DNA from 2 places in the Robertmurraya beringensis genome. Region 1 is predicted to be linked to the other one. Evidence: a T-box and tRNA genes for the amino acid it is inferred to sense, from the RefSeq annotation. Region 1 holds a T-box; the other holds one or more tRNA genes.
What was found. A T-box is a leader RNA that pairs with one kind of tRNA and senses whether it is charged. The one in region 1 lies ahead of serS (serine--tRNA ligase), so its partner is inferred to be a tRNA-Ser.

Region 2: it has a tRNA-Ser gene. The T-box ahead of serS (serine--tRNA ligase) is inferred to sense a tRNA for this amino acid. The anticodon was not compared.

What each region holds. Positions count from the first base shown of each region.
Region 1 covers NZ_JBHLUU010000002.1:7,904-14,782, forward strand. Annotated here, with positions in the region: gene serS (serine--tRNA ligase) at 110-1,384, opposite strand; T-box leader at 1,435-1,655, opposite strand; gene pdxT (pyridoxal 5'-phosphate synthase glutaminase subunit PdxT) at 1,714-2,292, opposite strand; gene pdxS (pyridoxal 5'-phosphate synthase lyase subunit PdxS) at 2,303-3,184, opposite strand; gene ACFFHF_RS00380 (serine hydrolase) at 3,375-4,703, opposite strand; gene guaB (IMP dehydrogenase) at 4,877-6,343, opposite strand; gene ACFFHF_RS00390 (YaaC family protein) at 6,455-6,879, shown strand, end outside.
Region 2 covers NZ_JBHLUU010000009.1:1,398-12,278, forward strand. Annotated here, with positions in the region: tRNA gene ACFFHF_RS01195 (tRNA-Met) at 1-17, shown strand, start outside; tRNA gene ACFFHF_RS01200 (tRNA-Ile) at 41-117, shown strand; tRNA gene ACFFHF_RS01205 (tRNA-Ser) at 130-222, shown strand; tRNA gene ACFFHF_RS01210 (tRNA-Met) at 239-312, shown strand; tRNA gene ACFFHF_RS01215 (tRNA-Asp) at 350-425, shown strand; tRNA gene ACFFHF_RS01220 (tRNA-Phe) at 565-640, shown strand; tRNA gene ACFFHF_RS01225 (tRNA-His) at 662-737, shown strand; tRNA gene ACFFHF_RS01230 (tRNA-Gly) at 748-821, shown strand; tRNA gene ACFFHF_RS01235 (tRNA-Ile) at 827-903, shown strand; tRNA gene ACFFHF_RS01240 (tRNA-Asn) at 939-1,014, shown strand; tRNA gene ACFFHF_RS01245 (tRNA-Ser) at 1,018-1,108, shown strand; tRNA gene ACFFHF_RS01250 (tRNA-Glu) at 1,112-1,183, shown strand; gene glgB (1,4-alpha-glucan branching protein GlgB) at 1,805-3,742, shown strand; gene ACFFHF_RS01260 (glucose-1-phosphate adenylyltransferase) at 3,690-4,886, shown strand; gene ACFFHF_RS01265 (GlgC family sugar phosphate nucleotidyltransferase) at 4,879-5,898, shown strand; gene glgA (glycogen synthase GlgA) at 5,895-7,346, shown strand; gene ACFFHF_RS01275 (glycogen/starch/alpha-glucan phosphorylase) at 7,336-9,744, shown strand; gene ACFFHF_RS01280 (1,4-dihydroxy-2-naphthoate polyprenyltransferase) at 9,787-10,725, opposite strand.

The sequences.
Region 1 (6,879 bases):
CTCATCGACAAGTTATAATATAGCATGTACAAAAAATGAAGTCAACTATTATTCAAAAAATATCAAGCGGATGTTGATGTTCCACCCGCTTAATTTACAACCGTTAGTCTTATTTTATCACTTCACGGTTCCCCATATACGGACGTAACACTTCTGGAATGACCACACTGCCATCCGCTTGCTGGAAGTTTTCTAGGATCGCCGCCACCGTACGACCAATTGCTAGACCTGAACCGTTCAGTGTATGCACAGCCTCTGGTTTTCCTTTCGCTTCACGTCTAAAACGAATATTAGCTCGACGTGCTTGGAAGCTCTCAAAGTTACTACAAGAAGAAATCTCACGATACGTTTCATAACTCGGAATCCAAACTTCAATATCGTATTTCTTCGCTGCCGTAAAGCCAAGATCTCCCGTACACATGCTTAATACACGATATGGAAGTCCCAAAAGCTGTAATACCTTTTCCGCATGACCTGTTAATTTTTCAAGCTCTTCGTAAGAATACTCTGGCTTAACAAACTTTACAAGCTCCACTTTGTTAAACTGATGTTGGCGAATCAAACCTCTTGTATCTCTACCTGCAGATCCTGCCTCAGAACGGAAACATGCGCTAAAGGCTGCATAGTTAATAGGTAAATCCTCACTACTTAAAATTTCATCACGATGTAAATTCGTTACGGGAACTTCTGCTGTTGGAATTAAGAAAAAATCCTCGCTTTCAATTCGGAAGGCATCTTCTTCAAATTTCGGAAGCTGTCCAGTTCCAGTCATACTTGCACGGTTTACAATGTACGGAGGTAGAACCTCTTCATAACCATGCTCTTCTGTATGCAAATCAAGCATAAAATTAAACAAGGCACGCTCTAATTTAGCACCTAAACCCTTATAAAAAACGAAACGGCTTCCCGTCACTTTGCCCGCTCGTTCAAAGTCAACGATTCCAAGACCATCTGCTACATCCCAATGCGGCTTTGGTTCAAATTCAAAGCTAGGAATCTCTCCCCATTTACGAATCTCAACGTTATCATCCTCTGTTTCACCAACAGGAACACTTTCATGCGGGATATTCGGAATGCTAAGTAGAAGCTTTTCCAATGTTTCCTCCACGTCTCGTAAATGATCATCTAATCCTTTAATTTTATCTCCTACTTCTTTCATCTCAGCAATTAATTGATCTGCATCCTTCTTTTCTCTCTTAAGTACTGCCACTTGTTGAGAAACTTCGTTACGCTTACTTTTCAACTGCTCTACTTCTAAAATTAACTCTCTACGAGTACGATCCAACTCTTCAAATTTACCTAGATCTGTTAAATCCTCTCCACGATGCTGAAGCTTTGCCTTCACTTCTTCAAAATTAGCACGCAAAAATTTTAAATCTAACATATTGCTTCCTCCTTTATCATTTTCAGCAAACAAAAAACTCCCGTCCCTATAAAAGGGACGAGAGTTACCCGCGTTGCCACCCTAGTTGAAGGTATCATTCACCTTCCACCTTAAATAAATAACGGTTTTTAACCGGAAGTATTTACTCACAATCTAAGCTTTCCATACTTCACTCAAGGATGGATTCACAAGCACCATTTACCGATTTCCACCAACCATCGGCTCTCTTTAAAATAGCTCTCCTGCTACTAGTTCCTCTCAATGCATTACAATTATTTATTTTTATAGTACTTTACTACAATTATTTCCAAGATGCAACCGGATTATATTTATTTTTTCGCTTCTTTTACCATATTGATAAAATACTGCGTGATACGGTGATCTTCCGTTAATTCTGGATGAAAGGAGCAACCAAGGAATTGTCCTTCTCTAGCAAAAACAATGCGATTTTCATGCTTCGCGAGGATTTCAACATTCTCACCTGCAGCAACAATATGTGGGGCACGAATAAAGACGGCTGGATAGTTTTCACCAACACCAGCAATATCTAAATCTGCTTCAAAGCTTTCACGTTGGCGTCCAAATGAGTTTCGCTCTACTCTTACATCCATCGCACCAATATGAGGTTGATCGTAACCAACAAGCTCCTTCGCCATTAAGATAAGTCCTGCACAAGTTCCGAACATTGGTTTTCCTGACTGCGCAAACTCCTTAAGGCTCCCCATAAAATCGTACTTATCGATTAAGCGGCGCATCGTTGTACTTTCTCCACCAGGCATAATCAACCCATCTACTTCTTCTAGCTGCTCTTTTGTTTTGATTACAACAGCTTCTGCCCCACTCTCTTCAATGGAGCGTATATGCTCACGTACAGCCCCCTGAAGGCCTAGTACTCCTACTTTAACCATTTTGTTCACCTTACCATCCACGGTCTTGCATACGAGCTTCTGGAGCTAAAGAAGAGATTTCAATCCCCTTCATTGGCGTTCCAAGCTCCTTTGAAAGCTCAGCAATTAGTTTGTAGTCTTGGTAATGTGTTGTTGCTTCTACAATCGCACGAGCAAACTTAGCTGGGTTATCTGATTTAAAGATTCCAGATCCTACGAATACTCCATCAGCACCTAGCTCCATCATTAAAGCAGCATCTGCAGGCGTTGCAACCCCACCAGCTGCGAAGTTAACAACCGGTAAACGTCCTAACTCCTTAATTTGAAGAAGTAGCTCAAATGGCGCTCCTAGAAGCTTAGCTTCTGTCATAAGCTCGTCCACATTCATTCCGACCACTTTACGTACTTGAGCATTTACTTGACGAATGTGACGAACAGCCTCTACGATATTCCCAGTTCCTGGTTCACCTTTTGTACGAAGCATAGAAGCTCCTTCACCAATACGACGAGCAGCTTCCCCAAGGTCACGACATCCACATACAAAAGGAACGGTAAAGTCACTCTTGTACAGATGATATTCCTCGTCAGCTGGTGTTAATACTTCACTTTCATCAATGTAGTCAACACCCATTGCTTCTAAAATACGAGCCTCTACAATATGACCAATACGTGCTTTAGCCATGACAGGAATAGAAACAGCATTCATTACTTCTTCCATAATGCGTGGATCTGCCATACGAGCTACTCCACCAGCCGCACGAATATCTGAAGGCACTCTTTCAAGCGCCATAACTGCAACCGCACCTGCTTCTTCAGCAATTTTTGCTTGCTCTGCGTTAACAACGTCCATAATGACGCCGCCTTTTTGCATTTCTGCCATACCACGTTTAACTCGATCTGTACCTGTTTTCATACTTGATCCCCTTTCATTATTACCATCTACATTAGATGGGTAAATTATGTCTCCATATGTAGCTACTAAAAAAAGGAAAGCATAACGAATTCAATCGAAATTAATCTTTTTCCCTATTCGTAAATAAACAATAAAAAGAGCTTCCTGTCAAGACAGGAAGCTCTTATTTACGAGGAAATAATCTCTTTATTTAAAATATTCCTTTAACAGCTGAAGAGGCACTGTCCCATAGGTTTCCAAAAAAGCCCCCAACTCCGCGCATCATTAAAACAAACCAGTTGGCTTTTTCTACATCCTCTGTAGCGATCACATCAACCGTAATTTGCTTTTGGCCAGATTCAGTTAGGAACCCTAACCCTTCACCTTCGATAGGCTCAATCGTGAGTGTTCCTACCTTATCACCTTTTTTTACTGGAGCTGTTAGCTCTCCGTCTTCATTCAACTTATCTTCATCCAATTTTAAGACCGTTTTGTATTGGTCCTTTTCTCCATTTTTAACAACCATGGAGATGCTTTCCTTTGACTCAATAGATACCTCGTCTTCTTTCCCTTTTGTTACGGGTAACGTTTTTTGTCCCTTAACTTGATATCCTTCTTTAACTATTTCTTCTTCCGTAAAGTTACCGAACGCATAATCTAATATTTTTCTCATTTCTGTAAAACGTTCGTCCTTTGTTGCAGCTTTCATCACAACTGCAATCACACGTTGTCCATCTTTCTCAGCGGTTGCGGTAAACCCAGCACCAGCAAAGTCAGTTGAGCCGGTCTTTAATCCATCTACCCCTGTATATTCAAAAATAAGACCTGGGAGCATCCAGTTAAAGTTCTTATATGTTCGACCATCTCTGAATTGAAGTTCAGGCATTTTAGCTGTTTCAATGACCTCAGGATAATCATTAATTAAATGGTAAGCAAGCTTAGCTGTTGCTCTAGCTGACATCACATTTTCTTCATCAGCCCCACCAGCTGGGTGATTCCCTAACAAACTGCTGTTATTAAGTCCGCTCGAATTGACAAACTTATAATCCTCTAATTGTAGTTCTTCAGCCTTTTTATTCATAAGTGTGATGAAATTTGTTTCAGAACCCGCCATTAATTCTGCTAAAGCAACCGTGGCAGCATTCCCAGAATGAATGGCCATTGCTTGATAAAGCTCTTCAACCGTATAATCTTCTCCTTCAGTTAACCCAACATTGGATAGACCAGGCGCTGCTGATAGTTCATGAACATACGCGTTAATTTTTACTTTTTGATCCCATTTAATCTTACCTTCAGCAATGGCTTCAAGTAGCAGGTATTCGGTCATCATTTTCGACATAGATGCCACACCTAGGACAACATCTATATTTTTTGCATAAAGAATCTTCCCAGTCTCTGCATCAAGTAGAATGGCTGCTTCCGCCGTAATTCCAAGTGGATCCTCTTCTGCCTTTACGGGTGATACACTTGTTGCAAACGATAATGTGAATGCTATTGTCAAGGTCATTACCCAGATTGAAATGTTTTTTAAACGATACAATGAACTTACCTCCATCTTTGTCAATTACTCTATTAAAATCATTTCGACATGATTCTATATTTTTTGCACCTTGTACAGTTTACCATATAAATTACAAAAAAAATAGACAGAGAAAGGTCACTCTGTCTTGTAAAAATACTTGTAATCTCTTCGTTCTAAAGTCTCAGGAAATCTTAAGAAAGTGAGTAGTTAGGTGCTTCTTTCGTGATTTGAACATCATGTGGATGACTTTCACGAAGACCTGCTCCTGTCATTCGAATGAACTTTGAGTTTTCTCTGAGTTCTTGTAAATTCTTTGTTCCACAATACCCCATTCCAGAACGTAATCCACCAACCAATTGGTAAATCGTATCTGTTAATGGTCCCTTGTATGGAAGGCGTCCTTCTATACCCTCTGGAACAAACTTCTTATTGTCTTCTTGGAAATAACGGTCCTTTGACCCCTTTTCCATTGCTGCTACTGAACCCATACCACGGTAGACTTTGAAACGTCTGCCTTGGAAGATTTCTGTTTCTCCTGGGCTTTCTGTCACACCAGCTAATAAGCTTCCAAGCATAACAGCATGTCCACCAGCTGCTAAAGCTTTTACAATATCTCCAGAGTATTTAATTCCTCCATCAGCGATAACTGCTTTTCCATGCTTTCTAGCTTCTGTTGCACAATCGTATACTGCTGTGATTTGCGGTACACCTACACCTGCAACTACTCTTGTTGTACAGATAGATCCTGGTCCAATACCCACTTTCACGATATCTGCCCCAGCTTCGATTAGCTCTCTTGTTGCTTCTGCTGTCGCTACATTCCCTGCAATGATGGCTATTTCCGGGAATGCCTCTCTAATAGATCTGACCATGTCAATAACGCCTTTAGAGTGACCATGAGCAGTATCTATAACCAGCACATCTACTTGAGCTCTTACTAGCATCTCAGCGCGTTTCATTGTATCTGTTGTTACACCTACTGCTGCACCAACCAATAAACGACCTTGCTCATCTTTTGCCGAATTAGGGAATTCGATTACTTTCTCAATATCTTTAATCGTAATTAATCCTTTAAGTACTCCTTCACTATCAACCAGTGGAAGTTTCTCGATTTTATACTTTTGTAAAATGCTTTCAGCTTCTTCTAAAGTTGTTCCCACAGGAGCTGTAACTAAGTTTTCTTTTGTCATTACATCCGAAATTTTTATCGAGTAGTCTTGGATGAAGCGTAGATCACGATTTGTTAAGATCCCAACTAACTTTTGCTCCTCATCGTTATTTACGATTGGAACACCAGAAATTCGGTATTTCCCCATAAGATGCTCGGCATCAAACACTTGTTGATCAGGAGTCAAAAAGAAAGGATCCGTAATAACTCCACTTTCTGAACGTTTAACCTTGTCCACCTGGTCGGCTTGCTGTTCAATAGACATGTTTTTATGGATAATACCAATTCCACCTTGTCTCGCCATAGCAATCGCCATCTCTGCTTCTGTTACTGTGTCCATACTTGCGCTAATCATTGGAATGTTTAGCTTGATTTTTTCTGTTAAGTGAACTTGTAAACTCACATCTCTAGGAAGTACTTCTGATTTTGCAGGCACTAACAATACATCGTCGAAGGTTAAACCCTCTTTAACAAACTTATTTTCCCACATAAATATTGCCCCCCTACTCGAAAATATTATTAGTAGGTTATCAATTGGTTAAAATACTGTCAAGAACTGTTCAATATGTTTGATTTTTCAATTAATTTGGAGGTTACGAATTTGATTTTCCCTTATGCCAATTTGCACTCATTTTCACTCTTTTTTTCAGCCGATTCGACACAGCATTATTTAAAAAAGTGTTATCAATCTTTAGAGCTTTCAGATGCCGAACAAAAAAGTTATGAAAACTGCTACCCCTTTATTTATTATCTTGAACACGGTCAGGTATATTATGAACAGGCAAGGAACTCACCACTCATCATCCAGCCTATTCTGATCTTCTATGGTCTCGTTCACTTATTGAAAGCATGTATTTTAACTGTAGACCCAAATTATCCTGAAACGACCTCTGTACTTGCTCATGGAGTTTCAACTAGGAAGAGAAAAAAGCAGCAATATCATTTTTTTCAGGATGAAGTGAAGTTTCAGAAGACAGGATTGTTTCCTCATATTGGAGAAAGATTGTTTCACATGAAACAATTGGA
Region 2 (10,881 bases), on a different contig from region 1:
CCCCTCCGCCGCTACCAAAATTACTAAATTAGTTATCCTTGGACCTTTAGCTCAGCTGGTTAGAGCAGACGGCTCATAACCGTCCGGTCGTAGGTTCGAGTCCTACAAGGTCCACCATTTACGATATTTGGAGGTATACCCAAGTCCGGCTGAAGGGATCGGTCTTGAAAACCGACAGGCGGGTCAAACCGCGCGGGGGTTCGAATCCCTCTACCTCCTCCATATAATTTAATATCGTCGCGGGGTGGAGCAGTCTGGTAGCTCGTCGGGCTCATAACCCGAAGGTCGCAGGTTCAAATCCTGTCCCCGCAATTAAAAAGTTATTTTCAAGGAAACTTGAAAAAACTCTGGTCCCGTGGTGTAGCGGTTAACATGCCTGCCTGTCACGCAGGAGATCGCCGGTTCGATCCCGGTCGGGACCGCCATTAAATAATTCAAAGTTGGCTCAGTAGCTCAGTCGGTAGAGCACGATGAATAAGCTACAAAGCAAAACAGCCAGCGTACCGATTGAAAATCGGGACGAAGGACGAAACATAACTTTATCTAGGGTATTATCTTAAGTATGGCTCAGTAGCTCAGTTGGTAGAGCAAAGGACTGAAAATCCTTGTGTCGGCGGTTCGATTCCGTCCTGAGCCACCATTTATTTTCAATATAATTATGGCGATTGTGGCGAAGTGGTTAACGCACCGGATTGTGGTTCCGGCATTCGTGGGTTCAATTCCCATCAGTCGCCCCATAATATTTTTGCGGGTGTAGTTTAATGGTAAAACCTCAGCCTTCCAAGCTGATGTCGTGAGTTCGATTCTCATCACCCGCTCCATTTAAGGGCCTATAGCTCAGCTGGTTAGAGCGCACGCCTGATAAGCGTGAGGTCGATGGTTCGAGTCCATTTAGGCCCACCAGAACTTTTTGCACTACCTAAAAAACTTACCAATATTCCACAGTAGCTCAGTTGGTAGAGCATTCGGCTGTTAACCGAACGGTCACAGGTTCGAGTCCTGTCTGTGGAGCCATATGGGGAAGTACTCAAGAGGCTGAAGAGGCGCCCCTGCTAAGGGTGTAGGTCGGGTAACCGGCGCGAGGGTTCAAATCCCTCCTTCTCCGCCATATGGCCCCTTGGTCAAGCGGTTAAGACACCGCCCTTTCACGGCGGTAACACGGGTTCGAATCCCGTAGGGGTCATAAAAAACATTGAACATTTGTTCAATGTTTTTTTCTATTTGGTAAGTTCTTCACTAGTTAATGATATCAGAAGTAATTAACTAACCATATTAAAGAATACCTCTTTGCGTCTTTTTCCAGGTGCAAGGGTATCTGTTCTTAACTCTTCTACTAACCCTCTATTGATGACAATTTACTATCAATAGAGGGTTTATTTATCTCTTCTATTAAATGTCCTCTAACCAATTGTTAAGGTTTCCAATTTTCGACAAATGAATGAAAACCCTTTCATTTTTCAGCATAAAAATGACCTTTTCACACAAAGAAATCCTCTTAAATATATTATTCTAAATTCAATTATTTCATAATTCAAAATACACATTTTATTCATTACAACCAAATAATTAGCATATATCTCTATATCTGCATCATAAAATTTATTATCTATTAAAAAATAATTTCTATCATTTTTTGCAGTTTGCTGCGTTAAAGGGATGAATGCCGTCGAAATCATATGTCTAATAGCTAATTGTGTCGAAATGGAGAGTTAATTGTCAGAAAAATTAAAAAGGGATTTGAAAGATTGGCAAGAATTATACAGTAAAAGTAATGTACAAAACTAATGAATAGGTAGGGAGTAGAATGATTTTGGATTTGATTCATCCAACTGAATACCAGCTTCATTTATTTCATGAGGGTAATTTCTTTGAATGTTACCGTTTGTTTGGAGCCCATGTTCTTACTATTGATGAAAAGACATGCACGAGATTTTGCGTGTGGGCACCAAACGCAACAAAAGTATCTCTTGCTAGTGATGTAAACAATTGGAATGGAAGTGGTTATGAATTTAAAAAGGTGAATGATGAAGGAGTTTGGATGCTCATTGTTGAGCAGGATTTAACGGGCTGCCTTTATAAATATGAAATTCATACATCCACGGGAGAAGTATTATTGAAATCTGATCCTTATGCGTTTTTCTCTGAAGAACGGCCAAAAACAGCATCCATTTGTTACCCCTTAGATGGTTTCCAATGGAACGATCAAAAATGGCTTCAGAAAAAAGAGAAAAACAAAGTGTATTCAAGTCCTACTGTTATCTATGAGATGCATGTTGGATCATGGAAAAAGAAAGAGGACGGCAGCTTTTTAACGTATCGTGAATTAGCTGATGAGGTCATTCCTTATGTACTTGACCACGGATTTACTCATATTGAGCTATTGCCATTAGTGGAACACCCTTTAGATATATCTTGGGGCTATCAAGGAACAGGATATTTTTCCGTTACTAGCCGTTATGGAACCCCTCATGATCTGATGTATTTTATTGATCAATGTCACCAAAATCATATTGGAGTAATTATGGATTGGGTACCAGGTCATTTCTGTAAAGACGCCCACGGATTACACCGATTTGATGGATCTTGGGTTTATGAATATGAGACAGAGATTGATCGTGAAAATTACACTTGGGGTACTGCTAATTTCGACTTAAGTAAAACAGAGGTACAGAGTTTCTTAATTTCTAATGCATTGTTTTGGATGGAATACTTTCATGTGGACGGATTTCGCGTAGATGCAGTTTCAAACATCATTTATTGGCCTAATTCAGATGGTCAACGAGTAAATGAATTTGGTATTGCATTTTTAAAGAAGTTAAATCAAATTGTATATCAATATGATTCAAACCTATTGATGATTGCCGAGGACTCTACTGATTGGCCACAGGTAACTTCCCCAACTCACTACGGTGGATTAGGTTTTAACTACAAATGGAATATGGGCTGGATGAACGACATGCTTTCCTATATGGAAAAAGGGTCAAATGAACGCTCACAATTTCACGATAAAGTCAGCTTCTCCCTTCTTTATGCATTTTCGGAGAATTATATCCTTCCATTTTCACATGACGAAGTTGTTCATGGAAAGAAATCGTTACTTGATAAAATGCCAGGAGATTATTGGCAAAAATTTGCTCAACTAAGGCTACTATTAACATATATGTTTGGACATCCAGGGAAAAAACTTCTGTTCATGGGATTTGAGTTAGGTCAGTTCTCTGAATGGAAAGATGAAGAGGAATTGGATTGGCATTTATTAGATTATGAGATGCATGGAAAAATGAATCTTTTTGTAAAAGAATTGATCAAGGTGTATAAGCGCAATAAACCTTTATATGAGCTTGATCATTTACATGAAGGATTTGAGTGGATTGATGTAAATAACCGTGATCAATCGATTTTCTCTTTTGTTAGAAAAGGGGAAGAAGGAGATCCATTGGTCATCGTGTGTAATTTTACAGAAAAGACATATGAAGATTATAAAATCGGTGTTCCAAAAGAGGGAACGTATCGAGAAATATTGAATACAGATGCGGTTGATTTTGGAGGGTCCGGTGTAATTAATAAAAAGCCACTAGAAGCGATTGATGAAGAGTTTCATGGAAGAGAGCATCACATTATGATGAGGATACCTCCATTTGGGGTTTCTATATTGCGTCCAGTTAAACATCGAAAGGAGAGAAAAGGAAATGGCAAAGAAGAAGTGCGTAGCTATGCTGTTAGCAGGAGGGCAAGGAAGTAGGTTACATTCCTTAACTTCAAATTTAGCAAAACCAGCTGTACCGTTTGGAGGGAAGTACCGAATCATTGATTTTACTTTGAGCAATTGTACGAACTCAGGAATTGATACGGTGGGTGTCCTTACTCAGTATCAACCACTAGTGTTAAACTCGTATATTGGAATTGGAAGTGCATGGGACTTGGATCGAAAAAATGGTGGGGTGACTGTTCTTCCACCTTATAGTGAGTCCAAGGAGATGAGATGGTATACAGGTACTGCTTGTGCCATCTATCAAAATTTAAATTATTTAATTCAATATGATCCGGAATATGTACTCATTCTGTCCGGAGACCATATATACAAAATGAATTATGAGTTAATGCTAGATTTCCATATTGCTAGAGATGCTGATGCTACCATTTCAGTGATTGAAGTGCCTTGGGATGAAGCAAGTCGATTCGGTATTTTAAATACGGATAGTGATATGAAGGTTGTCGAATTTGATGAAAAACCTGCGAATCCGAAGAACAATCTAGCCTCTATGGGGATTTACATTTTTAAATGGTCTGTTTTAAAAGGGTATTTGGAAAAGGATGCTGTTCTTCCTGAGTCAAGTCATGATTTTGGAAAGGATATTCTCCCAACCTTATTATCAGACCAGAAGAAATTATTTGCTTATCCGTTTAGTGGTTATTGGAAGGATGTTGGGACTGTACGTAGTCTTTGGGAAGCAAATATGGATCTCCTAGATGATAAATGTGGATTAGATTTATTTGATTATACTTGGAGAATTTATTCAGTAAATCCAAATCAACCACCACAGTTTATCTCAAATGATGCACTCGTCAATGATTCACTCATTAATGAAGGTTGTGTAATTGAAGGAGAGATTGAAAAATCGGTACTTTTTCAAGGAGTAAAGGTTGAAAAAGGAGCCTATATTAAAGAATCAGTTATCATGCCTGATGCAGTGATTGGAAAAAATGTGTTTATTGAAAAGGCGATCGTCCCGTCGGAGATGGTTATACCAGATGGAACAATTATTCGTGCTTTGCCAGATGCGGAGGATGATATTGTTTTAGTAACAGAGGGATATGCTTCAAACCCTTTAAATACAGAGAATAGAGAACAAATAAATGAGGAGATGAGGGGTAAGGATGGATAGAAAGCTGCTTGGAGTAATAGATGCAACAACATATCAAAAAGGATTAGAGGATCTAATCCAACATCGTTCTTTAGCTGCAGTACCATTTGGAGGACGTTATCGATTAATAGATTTTGTTCTTTCAAACATGGTCAATTCTGGAATAAAGAGTGTGGCGATTTTTCCGAAGAATCAATACCGTTCCTTAATGGATCATTTGGGGTCTGGAAAGGATTGGGACTTAAATCGTAAGCGAGATGGGTTATTCTTTTTTCCTGCTCCTGCAGAAGAAAAAGAAATAACTTCATTTAATCATTTTGCTGCCAATAAAGATTACTTTGATCGTAGTAACCAACAGTATGCCCTCATCTCAAACTGCTTTACTGTTTGTAGTATGAATTTTGAACCTATTCTCGATTGGCATATCAAGAGCGGCTGTGATATTACAGAAATAAGAAAAGACGGACGATCTCTTCATATGTTTTTAATGAAAAAATCTCTTTTAGTAGAACTTTTTGAGACAAGAGAGCAAACGGGATATACATGTATGAGAGATGTTGTAACAGATATTAACAGTCCTTATCGTCAATGCCATTATGAATTCAAAGGATACGCAGTGATGATCGACTCGATTACAACGTATTTTAATGAAAGTATGAAGCTATTAAATCCATCCATTTGGAAGGAGCTCTTTTTAAAGAATCAGCCAGTGTATACAAAAGTAAAGGATGAGCCACCTACTCGGTACTTTACAGGAGCTACGGTGAAAAATTCAGTCATTGCCAATGGCTGCTTAATTGAAGGAACCGTTGAAAATAGTATTATTTCTCGTGCTGTAAAAATTGGCAAGGGAACGGTAATAAAAAACAGCATCATCATGCAAAAATGTCAAATTGGTGAAAATTGCGTATTAGATTCGGTTGTTTTAGATAAAGATGTTAAGGTAAATGATGGAACAATGATGTATGGAACAAAGGATTTACCATATGTGGTTCGTAAAGGAACAGTACAAGGGGCGTTGATGAATTCGTGAAAGTTTTATTCGCAGTTTCGGAATGTGTACCTTTCGTTAAATCCGGAGGGTTAGCAGATGTAGCAGGATCTTTACCTAAAGAATTGAAAAGACTTGGTACAGATGTAAGAGTAATGATGCCGAAATACGGTACCATTCCTCAAGCAATACGTGAAAAGATGACTAAAAAACATGAGTTGATTGTGAATGTTGGCTGGAGAGAACAATATTGTGGTATTGAAGAGTATGTCCATGATGGAATTACTTATTATTTTATAGATAATGAATACTATTTTAAGAGAGATTCCTTGTACGGTTATTTTGACGATGGTGAGCGGTTTGCTTTCTTTAACCGTGCCGTGCTTGAAGCGGTGCGTATACTAGATTATTATCCAGATGTCATTCATTGCCATGATTGGCATACAGGAATGATTCCTTTCTTACTAAAAACGGAATATCAAAAGAAAAACGGCTATGGATTTATGAGAACAGTATTTACGATTCATAATCTTGGATTCCAAGGTATTATGCCTAAGGAAGCTTTAAAGGATTTATTTGATTTAGATGATTCATATTTTAATACCGATCAACTTGAGTTTTATGGAAACATAAATTTTATGAAAGCAGCACTTATTGCGTCTGATCGAATTACTACCGTTAGTCCTACATATATGGACGAAATACAAACGGAGTACTATGGTGAAAAGCTGGATGGATTGCTAAGAAGTCGTTTAAGTGATCTTGAAGGAATTCTAAATGGAATTGATGATGAATTTTATAATCCAGAAAAGGATTCGTTTCTTGTAAAAACATACGATGCCAATCATCGTAATCAAAAACTAGTAAATAAAAAGGCCATTCAGAAACAATTTGGCTTACCACAGGCTTCACAAATTCCATTAATGGTTATGGTCACACGTTTAACAAAACAAAAAGGATTAGATCTTGTTAAACATGTGTTTAATGAAATTATGGCTGAGCCGATTCAATTCCTCATTCTTGGAACGGGGGATGACGAGTTTGAAAATTTCTTTCGAGACATGGAGCGGCAGTATCCAGATCGATTTAAAGCATATATTGGTTTTGATGAAGGTCTAGCTCACCAAATTTATGCAGGTGCTGATCTTTTTCTCATGCCTTCAAAATTTGAACCATGTGGGTTAGGCCAAATGATTGCGATGAGATATGGCGCTATCCCTATCGTTCGAGAAACTGGGGGTCTAAATGACACCGTGTTTGCATATGATGAATTCTCAGGAGAGGGAAATGGTTTCTCCTTCAAGAATTTTAATGCGCATGATATGTTGTATACCATTAAACGTGCCATCCATTTTTACGAAAATGATCGGGTTTGGAATAATCTTGTTAAGCATGCAATGAGCATTGATAACAGCTGGGCACAGTCCGCCTTTAAATATAATCAATTATATGCTCAACTTTTATCCAGGAGTGAAACTCATGTTTTCTAACAAAGAAATGTTCACGGAAACGTTTTTACAACGTCTCGAAATGACTTGCGGAAAAAGCTTTCAAGAAAGTACGAAGAGAGATCACTACCATACTTTAGGAATCATGATCCGTGAATACGTAAGCTCAAATTGGATCAAGACAAATGAAAGTTATCGAGCGGAGAAAGAAAAACAAGTCTATTACTTATCTATTGAATTTTTGCTTGGAAAGCTTTTGAGGCATAACCTCCTTAACCTAGGAATTGATGATGTAGTGGAAGAGGGACTAAAGGAGCTAGGAATTGAGCTTAGCGACTTAGAGGAAATGGAAGCAGATGCAGCACTTGGTAATGGCGGCTTAGGACGTCTTGCAGCCTGCTTCATGGATTCTCTTGCAACTTTAGATCTTCCGGGTCATGGATGTGGTATTCGTTATAAGCATGGCTTATTTGAGCAGAAAATCGTAGATGGATATCAAGTAGAATTACCTGAACAATGGCTTCGTCATGGCCATGTATGGGAAGTAAGGAAAGCTGATTTAGCTGTAGATGTTCCTTTTTGGGGAAGAGTAGAAGCGATCAATAATAATGGAAAGTTAGAATTTCGCCATCTTGAAGCGGAAACGGTGATGGCTGTACCATATGACCTTCCAGTGGTAGGTTATCAAACAGACACAGTTAACACGTTACGCCTTTGGAGTGCTGAAACTACTCCGTACCCAATAAATCGAGATATTATGAAATATAAGCGCGATACGGAGCTTATCTCAGAGTTTTTATATCCCGATGATACACATGATGAAGGAAAGATTCTACGTTTAAAGCAGCAATATTTCCTTGTCTCTGCAAGTATTCGTTCGATTGTGAGATCTTATCGGAAACAACATGCTAGTTTAATAGATTTTCATAAATATGTGGGTCTGCATATAAATGATACGCATCCCGTATTAGCCATCCCCGAATTAATGAGGGTACTTATTGATGAGGAAGGGATGAGTTGGGAAGATGCATGGCATATTACGACAAACACTATTTCATATACGAATCATACAACTTTAGCAGAAGCTTTAGAAAAATGGCCGGTTCGCATTTTCCAACCGTTGCTTCCACGAATTTTTATGATTGTAAATGAAATCAACGAGAGATTTTGCCAAGACTTATGGACACAGTATCCAGGGGATTGGCGAAAAATTGAGGATATGGCAATTATTGCTCATGACCAAGTAAAGATGGCTCATTTGGCGATTGTCGGTTCATACAGTGTAAATGGAGTAGCCGCCATTCATACAGAAATTTTAAAACAAAGAGAAATGAACCAATTTTATCAAGTATTTCCTGAAAAGTTTAATAATAAGACCAATGGGATTACCCACAGACGTTGGCTGATCAAATCCAATCCGAAACTAACAAGTTTGATCAATGAGGGAATTGGGACGAAGTGGGTCAATCACCCAGAGCATTTAAAAGAGCTTCAATTTTTCCAGCAAGATTCTGCTTTTCTAGAGCAGTTGTATGAGATCAAGCAGGATAATAAGAAATCACTTGCAGAAAAAATTAAAGCAAAGACAGGTATAGTCGTTGATCCTCTTTCTATATTTGATGTTCAAGTAAAGAGATTGCACGCTTATAAACGACAGCTCTTAAATGTTCTTCATATTATGTACTTGTATAATCGCTTGAAAGAGGATTCGAGCTTTCAGATGTATCCAAGAACGTTCTTGTTTGGAGCGAAAGCATCACCTGGTTATTACTATGCAAAGAAAATTATTAAGCTCATCAATACCATTGCAGAAAAAATAAATAATGATAAAACGGTATCTGACAAGTTGAAAGTAGTATTTCTTGAAAACTACCGTGTATCATTAGCTGAAGAAATCTTTCCTGCATCTGATGTGAGTGAGCAAATTTCGACTGCTAGTAAAGAAGCCTCGGGAACAGGTAATATGAAGTTCATGATGAATGGTGCACTTACCTTAGGTACACTTGATGGAGCTAACATTGAAATCAAGGAACATGTAGGCGATGACAATATATTTATTTTTGGATTAACAGCGGAAGAAGTTATGAATTATTACCAGTATGGCGGCTATACGTCAGTCGACTATTATCACCATGATAAACGTATTCGCCAAGTGGTGGATCAGTTAACGAACGGATATTTTGGCGATCTTGATAATGAGTTTGAGCCGATCCATGATTCGTTATTAATGGAGAATGACCAGTATTTTGTTTTACGTGATTTCTCATCTTATATAGAAGCCCAAAGAGAAGTAGGGAAGGCTTATGCTGATCAAAATAGGTGGTTAAAGATGAGTTTAGCCAATATAGCGAATTCAGGTTTTTTCTCTAGTGACCGAACCATACAGCAGTATGCGGATGACATTTGGAATATTTCTTCTGTAAAAGGTAAAGTTAGGTAAATAACAAAGAGGAGACCATTTTTATAGGGTCTCCTCTTTTGTTTAATTGTTTAAGAAATGTCCTAAAAATAGTCCGATTGATAACAAAAATCCAAATATCGTATTTGTTTGGGCAGTCGCTATCATGGCTGGAACCATTTGAATCGGTTTTGTTTTTCCGATGAATCCTTTGATCGCTTTGATTGCTTTTGGTGAGCTTAGCAACACGATCGCTAACCAAGCAGAAGCATAGTCTAAACCAATCAGAGTAAATACCCAAGCATAAGAGACAAGGAACATTCCTGCTAAAAGAAAGATTGCTCTTTTTTGACCAAGTAGGATCGCTAATGTTTTTCTTCCATTTTCTTTGTCACCATCATGGTCACGTATATTATTGGCAAGTAGAATGGCACCTACAGTTATGACGATAGGTACAGATATTAATACACTTATCATAGTAACAAAACCTGTTTGAATGTAAAAGGCAATCAGTATGATGAGCATTCCCATAAAGAAACCGGCAAAGATTTCTCCAAAAGGAGTGTACGCGATCGGAATAGGTCCTCCCGTGTATAGATAACCTACTGTCATTGAAACTAGACCAATCGCAGCAAGCCACCAGCTAGAATTCATACAAATATATACTCCTAACAGCATGGAAATACCATAAAGACTAAGAGCTATTTTCATAACGGTCGCAGGTTGAATTCCTTCGCGAACAATGGCTCCACCTATACCGACAGAGTGCTCGTTATCAAGACCACGTTTGAAATCATAATATTCATTAAACATATTTGTTGCCGCTTGTATAAGTAAGCAAGCGATAAGCATGGCGATAAATAAACCAAGGTCAATAGATGTTAATGGTAAGGCTAATGCGGTTCCTAATAATACAGGAACAAAGGCAGCTGTTAACGTGTGTGGTCGTGTAAGTTGCCACCAGACTCTCCAATTTTTCCCCTTAAAAGTAGGCGAAGGACCCGTTTGCATTTGTGGTTGCATCGTACCTCTCCCCATTTCTATATTTATTTGTCAAAACTATATAAGTTTAAAATAATTTATATCCAAATTCAAGTGTAGGAAAAACGAAGGAGTGTGTCAATTAAATTTTCCTCCTAATGAAGGAGACCATTTCCATATTTTCTACAATAATTTTTT